Regions from separate parts of the Paenibacillus sp. F024 genome, predicted to be linked through region 2. Evidence: riboswitches for the same ligand, from Rfam matches in the RefSeq annotation. Region 2 holds a riboswitch; the other holds the start of a gene.
What was found. A riboswitch is a leader RNA that binds a small molecule or an ion and turns the genes downstream of it on or off. The one in region 2 is predicted to bind thiamine pyrophosphate.

Region 1: it holds a riboswitch for thiamine pyrophosphate, as region 2 does, so the genes downstream of both, ACZYR9_RS13945 (ECF transporter S component) here and ACZYR9_RS11415 (ABC transporter ATP-binding protein) in region 2, are expected to answer to the same signal.

Annotation. Positions count from the first base shown of each region.
Region 1 covers NZ_JBVASZ010000012.1:30,127-36,971, reverse strand. The annotation lists gene ACZYR9_RS13965 (DUF2797 domain-containing protein) at 1-298, shown strand, start outside; gene ACZYR9_RS13960 (MFS transporter) at 481-1,737, opposite strand; gene asd (archaetidylserine decarboxylase) at 1,778-2,569, opposite strand; gene ACZYR9_RS13950 (hypothetical protein) at 2,729-2,935, opposite strand; TPP riboswitch at 3,100-3,205, shown strand; gene ACZYR9_RS13945 (ECF transporter S component) at 3,317-3,910, shown strand; gene ACZYR9_RS13940 (ABC transporter ATP-binding protein) at 3,907-5,427, shown strand; gene ACZYR9_RS13935 (energy-coupling factor transporter transmembrane component T family protein) at 5,434-6,234, shown strand; gene tenA (thiaminase II) at 6,283-6,845, shown strand, end outside.
Region 2 covers NZ_JBVASZ010000009.1:39,500-46,344, reverse strand. The annotation lists gene ACZYR9_RS11430 (LuxE/PaaK family acyltransferase) at 1-168, opposite strand, end outside; gene ACZYR9_RS11425 (ABC transporter substrate-binding protein) at 238-1,266, opposite strand; gene ACZYR9_RS11420 (ABC transporter permease) at 1,263-2,024, opposite strand; gene ACZYR9_RS11415 (ABC transporter ATP-binding protein) at 2,021-2,770, opposite strand; TPP riboswitch at 2,823-2,932, opposite strand; gene pdxA (4-hydroxythreonine-4-phosphate dehydrogenase PdxA) at 3,014-4,012, opposite strand; gene ACZYR9_RS11405 (four-carbon acid sugar kinase family protein) at 4,018-5,301, opposite strand; gene ACZYR9_RS11400 (sigma-54-dependent Fis family transcriptional regulator) at 5,464-6,845, opposite strand, start outside.

The sequences.
Region 1 (6,845 bases), on a different contig from region 2:
GGGTGAAGTCAGCGAGGTGGAACTGCTTCAAAGCAGAGAAGAAATTCTCGCCCATGTTCCGGATGCCTTTAAGCCGTATTTGCTCAATGAAACAGAGGTATTCGAATTCGTTTACCCGCAATTGGAGTCGCTTCAGAAAATCAAGACGTATGACCTGGACAAATCACCAGTGATTACGGATCGTCTGATCGGGATCAAGGGCAGCTACCTACTGTTTGAGCAGGCGGTCATGAATGTGAAAAAATTCAGCGGATATAGGGTATCCATATCCCGCGGCGCCGGGCAGGCTGCGCAGTAATAACTAATCAATTGTCGACTTCGGATGATGAGCTTCATCTGTTTATCTGTTTATACAATGGATGAGTCAATTCGGTTTACGTTGTCCGTACTTACGCAAGCATATAGGGGTTATGGTTCTTCAGGAAGCAAAAAAGCACGATCCACCTGCAACTGGCGGTATCGTGCTTTCCATTTTTCAGGTTACGCTTCCTGTGCCCATTCCTTGAGGGTACGGTCACGCGGAAGGAAGAAGGTCAGTAGGCCGATCAGAGGAAGGAAGCTGACCATCTGCATGACCACGGGAAGATGCAGTATGTCGATCAGCCCCCCGAGGGCCACGGCTCCCAATGCCCCCAGACCAAAGGCCAAGCCCGTGACCAGTCCGGACACAGTTCCAATTTTGCCTGGAATCAGCTCCTGAGCATAAACGACCGTGACCGAGAAGCTCGATAAGATGATGAATCCGTTGATGAGCAAAATGACGTACGCCCAAAACGCATTGGCATAAGGTAAAACCGCGGCCAGCGGTGCGGAGCCTACCATGGAGAAGAAGATCAGGTTGCGCCGTCCGAATTTATCGGACAGCGGACCGCCCATGAAGGTGCCGAGTGCGCCTGCCGCAGCAAACAGGAAGATGTAGATCTGGGCCTTTTCCAAAGGAATGCCGAACTTTTCCATCAAGTAAAACGGATAATAAATGGTAACTCCGGCATGGTACCATGACCGGGCGAACACGAGAAAAATCAAGGTCAGTACGGCAAACGTAATCTGTTTTTTGCGCAAAGGACTCATGACCCGTACGCCGTTCTTTTTTGCCGCGGGCGGATGAGCTGCGATATAGCCGCTGTACCAGCGTGAGATAAAGAGCTGAACAAGAATGGCCAGACCGGCTACCGCCGTGAACCAGATTGCTCCGAATTGTCCGAGCGGTACGAAGATAAGGGCTGTCATCAGCGGTGCCAGGGATTGCCCCGAGTTGCCGCCGACCTGAAAGATCGATTGCGCGAGTCCGCGTCTTGAGCCTCCGGCCATGTAGGCTACCCGCGAGCCTTCCGGGTGGAAGACGGCGGAGCCGAGTCCGACGAGCAGTACGGACAGCAGAACCAGCCAGTAATTCGGCGCCAGAGCCAGTCCCAACACCCCGATGAAGGTGAAGCCCATTCCCAGGGGCAGCATGTAAGGGGAAGGACGGCGGTCCGAATATAGGCCGATGACCGGCTGCATGACCGAAGCGGTCATATTGAGCGCAAACACGATAAGACCCGATTGCATGTAGGTCAAATTCATCGAATCCTTCAAAATCGGGAGAATCGCCGGTATGACCGACTGAATCGAATCATTGAACAAATGGACCAAGCTGATGGCAAGCAGTATACGAAATACGGTTGGTTTCGCATTGGACTCCGGGGCCTTCTGAAAGACCGGTCCCGAAGCCGCCGCTCCGGTTTGCGCCTGCATGGCAGAACGCTCCTTTCCTGACGGATTAGGCTTTTACGGTCTAATCCTTCTGTTTCGTTGTTCCGAGCGCTTCACCCATGGCAACCCTGCTCCCGACCTTTAAGTCTTGGCGCGGGATGAAGGTGCCCGTTTCGGTTAGCAGTACAATAGTAGATCCGAATTCGAAGTAGGCCAGCTCGTCACCGCGGCTTAGCTCCGCCGGAAGCGGGGTAACGTATTGAATGCTGCTGACATTTAACGCGCCTACCTTCACGACGGCGACTTCCCCGGTTTCATGCTGAATATAAGTAATCAAACGTTCATTGCGGCTGAGGACCCGCCGCATATGCTTGAGTCCGAAGTCATTCACCGGATATACCTTGCCTGCGATATGCTCCTTCTCCAGAATGGTGCCTGTCACGGGCGAATGAATCCGGTGATAGTCGGTGGGACTCAAATAGAGTACATAATAAAATCCATGCTTGTAATTGATCATACGGGGACTTTGATTCAGCAGCTCATCGATCGTATAGTCCTGCCCTTTCACATTGACGATCAATCCCTCCCGAATGTCGCCCATCCCGGTGATCAGCGAATCGACGGGGCTGACTACGGTATTGGGGGTATCATCGATCGGACGCAAACCGCTTTTTAGCCTTCGGGTAAAAAATTCGTTTAAAGAAGCATACTCATGAACCGCTTTTTCCGCATCCTGTTCGCGAATGCCGTAAGTGCGGATAAAGCGGGGAATCAGCGCTTTGCTGGCTTTGGATTTGGCGAAGGCTCCCGTCAGTTTCGACACGGTCTTGCGTGAGGAAAGCTCAGTCAGAAGCCGGAATAGCGAAATCTTCATAATGGAAAGGTTCACCTGTTTTCTCATAATGTAAGTAAGCGAATCTAACGCTTATCTTGACACAGAACGGAGCACAAAGCAATCATAAAACGACCCTTATAAAGCAAGAAAAGCTCCAGCAGGAGCATTTCTTGTCGGCTATAGCTAAAGCATTAAGCCTTATTGGCGGTTTTTGTATTCCCCGCAGGAAAGACAAGCGGCCAGATTAACCAGAATCGGCTGGCTTGATCCGGAGTATTTGGTGCAGTATACGGGGGTTTTGTACTTGGGGTCGGGAGAGATCATGGTGCAGTAGGCGCATTGGGATACCAGATCCGGTGTAATGAAACGCTCTGCTTCCCGCTGCATCGATATCATGTCATTCATCCCATCTCACCCTTCGCACGTGATAGCGCTTTAAATTAACAGCATATCGGTACAAAGCTCGAAAGTGCAAGCAATGATTATTGTATCAGAAGAAGGTGGGATTGGCTATAGCATTTTATGCAATATTTCTCCATTGACAAATAGTTCAACCGTGATATGATGTTCTATGTCACTAGGGGAGCCGCAAAGGCTGAGATTGGATCGGTAGATCCTAGACCCTCTGAACCTGATCTGGTTTATGCCAGCGTAGGAAAGTGGAGATCGTAGGGCACATGTGCCTTTTCTGTGCTTATATGGCCGCTTCCTTCATGGGGAGCGGCCTTTTTGCCGTCATTCTCCCTGCAGGCTCCCATGACATGATAAAAAAGGAGAGAGGATACCATGTCCAAACGCTTGAAGCTAACGGATATTTTGGTTACGGTCGTCATTGCGGTTGTGTTCGGTATCATTTATAGGGTATGGACCGACATCTATAACCTGGCCAAGCTTCCGGGCATCCAGCTTGACCAATTGATGTACGGAATGTGGTTTATGGCAGCAACCGTCGCATTCCTGATCATCCGCAAGCCCGGGGTCGCTCTGCTGGCGGAAGTGGCCGCAGCCTCCGGCGAGCTGATCACCGGTTCTCCGTACGGTGTTGAGCTGCTTACGTATGGAGTGCTGCAGGGGATTGGCGCGGAGCTGATTTTTGCCTTGTTCCTCTATAAACGATACTCTGCGACCGCAGCCGGTCTCGCCGGAGTTGCTGCAGGAGCGGCCGCGCTTGCGCTCGATTTTCTCAAAGGCTATCTTCTGGAATTGCAAACCTGGAGTCTGATTCTTTATATCGTCATGAGGTTTATCGGCGGGTATCTCTTCGGCGGGCCTCTGGCCTACCTTCTTGTGAAGGCATTGGAAAAAACCGGAGTCACCCAGCTTGTGCGTCCGGCGAGCGCCGACGATTATGAGGCTTTGGAAAGGAAGAGGGGGCAGTGAACGGAGGACAGCCATATGCGGACCATTTCATCGCCTGGGTTTCGCAGCTTAGGCTGAAGTTTCCGGGCAGTCCGTCGCTGCTGTTCGATGATTTGACGGCGGCCGTGCCTGTAGGGCAAAAGGTGCTGCTGCTTGGTCCAAGCGGCTGCGGTAAATCTACGCTTCTGCAGGTCTTAAGCGGGCTGATTCCTGAGGCATTGGAGGTGCCGCTCAAATATGAAGGCATCGGGATTCCCTCTTCGTGGGGGTACTTGTTTCAAGACCCGGACTCCCAGTTCTGCATGCCATATGCAGATGAAGAAATTGCGTTTGCGCTTGAGAATATCGGGATCCCCCATGAACGAATGCCGGAGATGATCAAGCAGTGTCTGGAGCAGGTTGGACTGGCTCTGGATGATCCTCATGTGCCGATTGCTGCGCTTTCCGGGGGAATGAAGCAGCGGCTGGCTATCGCCTCGCTGCTGGCGCTGAAGCCTGACGTCTGGTTTCTCGATGAGCCGACATCGCTCCTCGACCCGAAAGGGACGTCCGAGGTATGGCAAACCGTAAAACAAATCACTCAGGATAAGACCGTTATTATAGTAGAGCACAAAATTGACGAAATTGTCGATTTCGTAGATCGGGTGATCCTCTTTGACGTTCACGCGCGTATCACTGCAGACGGAAAGCCGGAGCATATTTTCCGGGATTACAAGCCGATGCTTAAAGAGTACGGAATTTGGTATCCGGGCGTGTGGGATGACCAGGAGAACCGGTTCCCAAAGGATAACGACCGATTTTTAAGCGGTCCTCCCAAGGAGAGGGAGCCTTTGGTCCAACTTCACGGGTTTATCGGCTATCAGGGGAACACCCCCAAGATCGAAGCCGATTCCGCAAGCTTGTATCCCGGGGACTGGGTTGCTGTGGTGGGAGAGAACGGCGCGGGGAAAAGCACCCTGCTTCAATCCCTGATGCAATTGATTCCAACCCGAGGCAGCTACAGGCTTGCAGGACGGCCGGTACAAGGCTTCGACGACATTAACGGTATGGCGGCTTATGTTTTTCAAAACCCGGAGATGCAGTTTGTGACCAACAGCGTGTATGATGAATTGGCTTTTAATTTCAGGCGCGACGGGGAATCCGAGGAAGCGACCCGGGAGAAAACCGATGAGCTGCTGCAGTGGTTCGGTCTCGATCGGCACCGGAATTTGCATCCGTATCAGCTGTCGCTCGGGCAGAAGCGCCGTCTCAGCGTAGCGGCGGCAACGGTAAAAGCGCAGCGGCTTGTTCTGCTTGACGAGCCTACCTTTGGCCAGGATGCCGCAAATACGTTCGCGCTGCTGGAGAAGCTGGAGACTTGGCGGCAGGAAGGGGTTGCCATTGTTATGGTCACGCACGATCCGGAAATTGTAAGAAGGTTGGCTACCCGGGTCTGGGAGGTGCGGCAGGGGCGTCTTGCCGCGGAGCTCAGCCCCGAAGAGTACACAAGCCGGTTCACGGCGGCATGCCCGCCGCTTACCGCAGAACCAAGGAGCTGATGGGCTGTGCCGTTTCGTTGGTCATACAAGGAAACGTGGCTGCACCGCGTCAACCCGGCCTTTAAGCTGGTCGTTTCCATAGGCATGTTTATGCTCGTACTGCTGACCCATAATTTGAATGTGGTTATCCATATGACCTGGATGCTTGCGCTATTGTTCTTTGCAGCAGCCGGCCATCCGATGCGCCGGCTGCTGCTTTTGACGCTGCCCTTCGCGCTGATGTTCGTATCGTCGGCGACGTCCATGGTGTTTTTCGGCAAAGGAGAGACGACCTGGCTGCGCTGGGGACTCATACACATCACGGAGGAAAGCTTCTATCGCGGCATGCATATCGGGCTGAAATCGGTCAATATGGCGCTGATCGGCCTGCTGTTCGGACTGACGACGAGTCCCGTCCGGTTGTTTTATTCCCTGATGCAGCAGCTGCGGCTTCCGGCCAAGTATGCTTACAGCTTTATGGCCGCTATGCGGCTGCTGCCGATGGTGTCCGACGAATACCGCACGCTGAAGATGGCTCTCAAGGTCCGCGGCGTAAAGAGAGCCAATGGGATCCGGGGCTGGGTGGAAGCCCTCCAAAGGTACGCCATTCCGCTGCTGGCTCAAAGTATTCGCCGGGCCCAGCGGATCGCAGTAGCCATGGAGGCCAAACGGTTCTCTTTGGTCAAGCAGCGTTCCTATTACTATCTGATCGGCTGGTCGGGCAAGGATGCCATACTGATCGCTGTCATGCTGCTGATCTGGATCGTCGCGCAATGGCTTGGACAGGAGTTTCCGTATTTCGGCATCAGCGATGTAAGAACAAGTTAGAAGCTGGGCTGTTAACGAATCTGAATGGAGAAACGGAGGGAATTTCCGATGAAATTTTCCGAACACCTTCGCCGGGCGGCGGATGCAAGCTGGAAGGCCAGCTTCGAGCATCCGTTCGTTCGCGGCATTGGCGACGGCACGCTGCCGCTCAGCTGCTTTCGGCATTATGTGCTGAACGACGCCTATTATTTGTCGCAGTTTGCAAGGGTGCAGACATTGGGGGCCGCCAAGGCCAACGATTTATACACCGTGAACCGTATGGCCATACATGCTCAGGGCACTTATGAAGCCGAGCTGGCTCTGCATGAGAAGTTCTCGAAGCTGCTGGGCATCACCGAAGAGGAACAGAAGGCATTCGAGCCGGCGCCGACGGCCTACGCTTATACATCGCATATGCTGAGGGCGGCGTATTCCGGACAGCTGGGCGACATCATTGCCGCTATTCTGCCGTGCTACTGGCTCTATTACGAGATCGGAGAAAGGCTTGCAGGCTGCACACCGGAAGAGCCCATCTACCGGGAATGGATCGCCGCCTACGGAGGCGAGTGGTTCCGCGAGCTGGTCGAGGAGCAAGTTGCAAGAATGGATGAGCTCGCGGAGCAGGCGACGCC
Region 2 (6,845 bases):
TTGGGCATATTTCTTGTACGCTGCATTGTGTTGAAATTGATAGCGAAACAGCTTTAAAGCCGTCTCCTGAAACAAAGCCTCCGATTCGGCCTCCGTCACATCTCCTGCCGAGAAGCGCTCGATATATTCCAAAATATGCTGTACGATTTCTTTCGATTCCGCCTTCAATGTGCATCCCCCTCCCTATAGCACGGTTCCCATATGGACTAATATGGATGCCGGACCGCATCTGTGCGGCTACTTCTTCGGAACTAGGTCGTTCGTTACGATATCGCCAAGATTCAAGTTATTCTGGATCAGACCTAGCTTCTTATATACCTCGGCACCTTGCTGCAGTACCGACGCATCCAGCCAACCGAGTCCGTTTTTGTCCGTATCTGCGGATACTGTGGATGCATTGCGCAGCTTGATGATTTCCACATTGCGGGCTTTATCTTTTCCGTCGATCGCTTTGGTCACAGCTAATTCAGCCGCCGCATCCGGATTTTGAATCATCCACTCGGCGCTTTTTTTGTACACCTCAAGGAAATTTTTCAGCATTTCTTTCTTCTGCTGGAAGGTCTCCTCGGTTACAACGAATACGTCGCTGGGTACGTTCAAGGAGTCCTTCACGTTGATTACATTCACTTCTCCGAGTCCCTTCAGCTTCGCATCGGCCAGACCGGTATCCGTAGCCGCCGTAGCATCAACCTGCCCTTGAATCAGAGGAGCAAAATTGGAAACGCCGGTTTCCACGAGCGTGACATCCTTCTCCGTTAAGCCCGCCTGATTCAGAACGACCAGCAGGTTATGCCGGGTGCCGCTGGACAAGCTGTATACGCCGATTTTTTTGCCTTTGAGATCCTTGGGCTCCTGAATGTTCTTATCCTTCAAAGACACGATATTGAATACGTTTTGAGGATAAATATTATAAATAACGTGCAGCTTCTCGCCTTTATCTAGTGCAAAGTACAGGGACCCCGGATCGGTAAACGCAATGTCGGCCTGCTTGGACAGGATGTTCTTAATCGCATCTCCGCCCCCGGCTCCCGGAACAAAAGTAAAATCGATGCCCTTTTCCTTAAACCAGCCCTGCTCCTCGGCATGATAAAGATTCGTCTGTTCGGTGATCGGCTTGCTCCAGCTGGCCATGACGACCTTTTGCGTTTGCGCCGGCGCTTGAGCGGCCGGTGGAGCCGAATTGGCATCATGGGACGACGAGGTGCCGCAGGCCGATAACAGCAGGCTCCCCGCCAACATCATGGCTGCAATCGAATATTTTTTCATTGATCTTTCTCCCTTTTATATGGTTTTAGCTTGATCCTCTCAACAACAATAACGATCTGATACAGGGCCATGCCGAGCACGGTGAGCAGCAGCAGTACGGCGAACATCAGAGGTGTATCCATCATCCCCTGGGAGGCGATGATCAGCGCCCCGAGGCCTTGGTTGCCCCCGATAAACTCACCGACCACCGCCCCCACCACGGCCAGCACCACAGCGACGCGAAGTCCTGAAAGAATTCCGGGCAAGCCCGCCGGAAGCTTCAGCCGGAGCAACGTCTGCCAGCGGGAGGCGCCCAGCACCCGGAACAAGTCCCGCTTCAACGGGTCTACGTAGTGAATCGCGGTAACGGTGCTTTCCAGCAGAGGAAAGAAGGAAATCAGCGCCGTGATGACGACTTTGGGGGTTGTCCCGAATCCGAACCAGATCATAAACAGCGGAGCCAGAGCCAGCTTGGGCACGGCTTGACTGGCCACGACATAAGGGGATAACAGCCGTCTTAACCACGCCCATTCGCCCATCCCGATCCCGCAAAGAACCCCGAACAAGCCGCCCAGCAGCAAGCCGAGTACAATCTCAAGCAGCGTTTGGCCGATATGTTTTGTAAAATATCCCGTAACCAAGCCCGTCCACAGGGTATCGGCTATGACCGACGGAGCAGGCAGTACCAGCTCCGAAACCCCGCTGGAACGGACAAAGCCTTCCCATGCGGCGATCAGCAGTACAAAAAGCCCGAACGGAAGAACTGCATTCCGAATCACTTCCGGCCTCCTCCTTCCATCGCCTGTCTCACCGCCAGACAAACCCGGTTAAATTCGCTGTCATAGCGCATTTCATAATGGCGCTCATCCGGCAAAGGAACGGAATATTCGCCGGCAATGCCTCCGCCATGAAGAACGATGACACGGTCCGATAAATACACGGCTTCCGTAATGTCATGGGTAATAAAAAGAACCGTGATCTTCCTGCTCCTGCACAGCTGGAGAAGGTCTTCCTGCAGCGACTCCCTTGTCAGAGCATCCAGCGCAGCAAAGGGCTCGTCCATCAGCAGCAAGGACGGCTCCCGGATCAAGGCCCGGGCAATGCCTACGCGGCTTTGCTGACCGCCGGACAGCTCGGCGGGATACTTATCGGCATGCAGAGCAAGCCCCATTCGCTGAAGGTAGGCGTCCGCAGCCTCGCGGTCGGCCCGGGTCGGCTTGCGGAGCAACGACACCGGAAGCAGGACATTATCTCTTACCGTCTGCCACTCCAACAAAGTAGGCGCCTGAAAGACCACGCCGACTTGGGTTTGCGGCTGCGTGACCGGCTTGTCCGCGATCAAGACCGTCCCTTCGTCAGGCGCGAGCAGACCTGCCGCCAGCTTTAACAAGGTCGTCTTGCCGCAGCCGCTTCGACCGGCCAGGGACACAAACTCCCCCTTCTGAACTTGCAGCTGCAGCCCATGGATGACCTGATGCTTCCCGTTATAGTTGTGACTTACATCTTGAAACTCCAGGTAGGCCACCTAGATCCTCCCCCTGCCTTCAACTAACAAAAACACACCTTGCCCATAGCAAAGTGTGTCCCTCACCTCTCCCTACGCTGGCATGACCCAACAGGTTCAAATGGTTAACGGCGGACCAGCCGTACTCTCAGCCCGGTTCTCCGGGCTCCCACGCTGTATACAATTATATTCATGATACGCTATAGGTGGCCGGCGGTCAAGAAAGAGCCTGTATTCCTCCATTGGAACACAGGCTCTTTTGTCTTAGATATCTTTTGGAGCCAATTCGATGGCATCCCGCAGCGCGGCCAGCATACTCCGCTCATCGGCAATATTTTTACCGGCAATATCAAAAGCGGTACCGTGATCTACCGAGGTACGAATGATCCCGCCCTTTAATCCGACCGTAATATTGACTCCTTCTTCCAATCCCAATACCTTGATCGGACCATGGCCTTGGTCATGATAGCAGGCGACCACGATATCGAAGTCCCCGCGGACCGCACGGAAAAACAACGTATCGGCCGGGTACGGCCCTGTTACATTGATGCCCTCCGCTTTGGCTTTCTCAATGGCCGGAATGAGCTTCTCTTCTTCTTCCCCGTTCCCGAACAAGCCGTTCTCACCGGCATGAGGATTAATCCCGCATACCGCAATTCTCGGCTCGGTCTTCCCGGCGCGGGTAAGCGTCTCATGAGCCAGCTTAACGACCGTATACGTTCTTTCCGGGTTAATCATCTCGATCGCTTTAATCAAGCCCACATGGGTCGTCAGATGAATGACCTTCAGATTCGGAGAGGACAGCAGCATCGAGTAGTCCTCGGTACCGGTTAACTCGGCCAAAATTTCGGTATGGCCCGGATACAGATGTCCTCCCTTATGAAGGGCTTCTTTATTCAGCGGCGCGGTGCAGATCGCATGAATTTCCTTGTCTTTGGCAAGCTCCACGGCCTTTTTAATAAATTGGAAAGCCGCGTTCCCCGCTTCACTCGAAACCTGTCCAAACGGCAGATCCGCAGGCAAAATATCCAGATCAACGCAGTCGATAGTGCCATGCTCAAACAGAGCCTCGCTCAGTTGACTGATTTTATTAATCTTCACATCGGCCTGCACGATGCTTCTGGCCCGTTCCAAAATTTTATAATCCCCAATGACGACCGGCTTGCACTGCTCATACACCTGAGCCGATTGCAGCGCCTTTACAATGATTTCCGGTCCGATACCGGCAGCATCACCCATCGTTATCCCTATAACTGGTTTCATACAGTTTATTCCCCCTTGAGCTTTTGTATGGAATTAAGCAGCGATAAATCCGTTCCGAATGCCCCCGCTTTAGTGATGGCATACATCGGCTTGGCTCCAATTGTACGGCCGAGCGGGATGCCGGTTTCCACTTCGGCAATGAGTTGGAATCCGGTCACGCCAAGCTGGGTACAGACCTGCTTGGCCGTATCTCCTCCGGTTAACACCAAGCCCTTCAATTCGCAGGCTTCGATCAGACGGGAGGTTACTGTTCCCAGTGCGGCGGAGATCGAATTGCTCACCGCGCTTTCGTCCATTCCGTTCTTTTTGCCCAGCCGTTGGGCCTCTTCAATATCTTCAGGCTTTCCGGAGGAAAACAGAGCAATATCAGCCTGCTCCCGAAGTGCCTGCATGGCATCCTCATATGCTCTTTGGATTTCCGCCTTACGGGATTCTTCATCGGCTACAAGCAAAGAGGAGCGCAGCTCTATACCTTTAATATGAGGCTGTTCAACGACAATGTCCAGCTGTTTGCGGGTGGTTGGACTTACACTGCCGGCAACGAGCAGCACAGGCTTCTGATCCTGCGGAATTTCCAGCTTGATCTGCTTTGGTTCAAGCCCGTAAACCTCCGGTAAATAATTAGCCAATCCTGCCGAGCCTACCCAACAAACGGAATAGCCGCTTTGGGACACCGTTTGAACAATAAGCCGCAAATCGTCTTCCTGTTCGGCATCAAATACGATGTACCGGATCTGATCCTCTTGACATTGCTTCAGCTTGGCCTGAACCGGTTCGAGCCCGGATCTCAGTTCCTCATAAGTCACCAAAGCCACCGAGCGCTCCGATTGATTCTGCACAAGTCTTGGGATATAGGAATCGCGCACAGGCGTTTTCGGATCTCTTGCGATTTCCGTCTCGCCCAAAGGCTTGCCGTGAAGGTAGTGAATGCCCTTGACGGTGGTTCGGCCATTCTTCGGATAGGCCGGAGCAATCACGACGAAATCCGGTTGAAACGCGTCGTATAGAGCATCGATCTCCGTCCCAAGATTTCCTCTCAGCGTGGAGTCCACTTTTTTGTAGATCACATCAAAGCTGCCCGATTTAAGAACCTGCGACGCTTCTTTGACCTTGTCATAGGCTTGGCTCGGGGGCAGCCAGCGGCTATCCGTATCGATGACAATGGCATCCCGAGCGATAGCGGTTTCATCCAGCGCGAATAAGACCGACGTATTTAAACCGTATCTAGCCAGCTGCACTCCGCTATCATTAGCTCCTGTCAAATCATCAGCAATCATCGCTAACTTCAACGCATTCACCTCTTTTAAATGAAAAATGTTTAATTTTTATACATATATTTCTCAAAAAATCGCTTTCGTTACTCTAAATCATAATATTTAATCGCCAGTAAATCAATAAAAACTTTTAATTTTGTAAAAAAACGAGTGAAAGTGTTTAAAAACAAAACACTCTCACTCGTTTCTGGTCTGCTTTAGCTTTCTCCACAAGGTAGCTCTCGTGATGCCCAGCCGCTTGGCCGCTTTGGATTGATTCATATGCTCCTCTTCGAGCACGCGTTGAATAATTTCGTGTTCGATATCCTCAAGCGTTTGCTGAATATCGATTTCCATAAAGCCGCTGCGGGCCGCGCTTTTCTTTATGCGGGAATGCATTGGAAGCAGGGATAGCACGTTGTCTTCAATGTATTGTCCTTTGGAAATCCTCACAAAGGAGTCGATCATATGTTCCAGCTCTTCGAGGTTCCCTTTCCATGCAAAGTCAGACAGCTTTTCCAGCACCTCGCGGCGAATTCCGACGATTTGCTTTCCGTACTTTTCATTTGATTTTCCAATAAAATAACGAATATATTCATCCAGATCCTCGATTCTCTCACGTAAGGACGGAATATAAACGGGATGCCTCGACATCAGCTTATACAGCTCTTCACATACGATGCCTTTGTCGAGCATGGCCTTGGGAGATTCCTTAAAGGACAGGATCACTTTGTATGGCTGCCGTTCCAACCATTGGCTGACAGCCGATTGACTGAGATAATCAAGCTTTTCCAGCCCTTTGATATAAACCGTTCCCGCTTCCATCCCGGACAGTACATCAGTCAATCTGGAAAGCGCACCGGGGGTGCCGGCCTTAATCTGGATTTCTATAAAAGGTTCGTTGTTCAGCTCCAATGATCCGTGAATCGCTCCCGCGATATATTTCTTGCCCGTCCCTTCCTCTCCGAACAAGGTAATCAGATGCTTGCCGGCTGCTTCTGCCGCTTGTTCGATAGCCTTCCTGCCTTCTTTGGCCGAGCCGAGAATCTGGGTAAACGAATTGACCGGAGGCTGGGTATAATGAATCTCCAGCTCCTCCCCATCCCGCAGCGATTTTATTTTCACAAAGTAAAGGCGCCGATGCCTGTCCTCTTCAAATAACCCCAAACTCCACTGCAGCTGCCGTCCTCCCGCACTAACACGGGATATCGCTTTTTTATTTTCGTTGACGTTGTGCACCATGGGCATCCAATCCGGAAACATTTCTACTAAAGAGAGGCTGGGCGTTTCCCCGAAAAGCCGTACAAACCGGTCAAAGCTGGGGTTTGCAAAGCGGATCCCTCCCTGCTCGTCGGCAATGGCAACCCCTTCTTCCAGTTCATTGAGCAGCGCTTCGTAAGCCCGGTATTTCTTATCTCCTTGCAGCAGCAATTGATAGATCTGCTTGGCATGATGAAAAGCCTCAATAACGGATTCTTTTCCCGATGTAATCAAGACACCCTGTAATCCGTGCTTCTTCGCTATGCGTATGGTAACGGTATCACCCACAATCACTTGAACGCCCTTATCCTTGGCCTGCC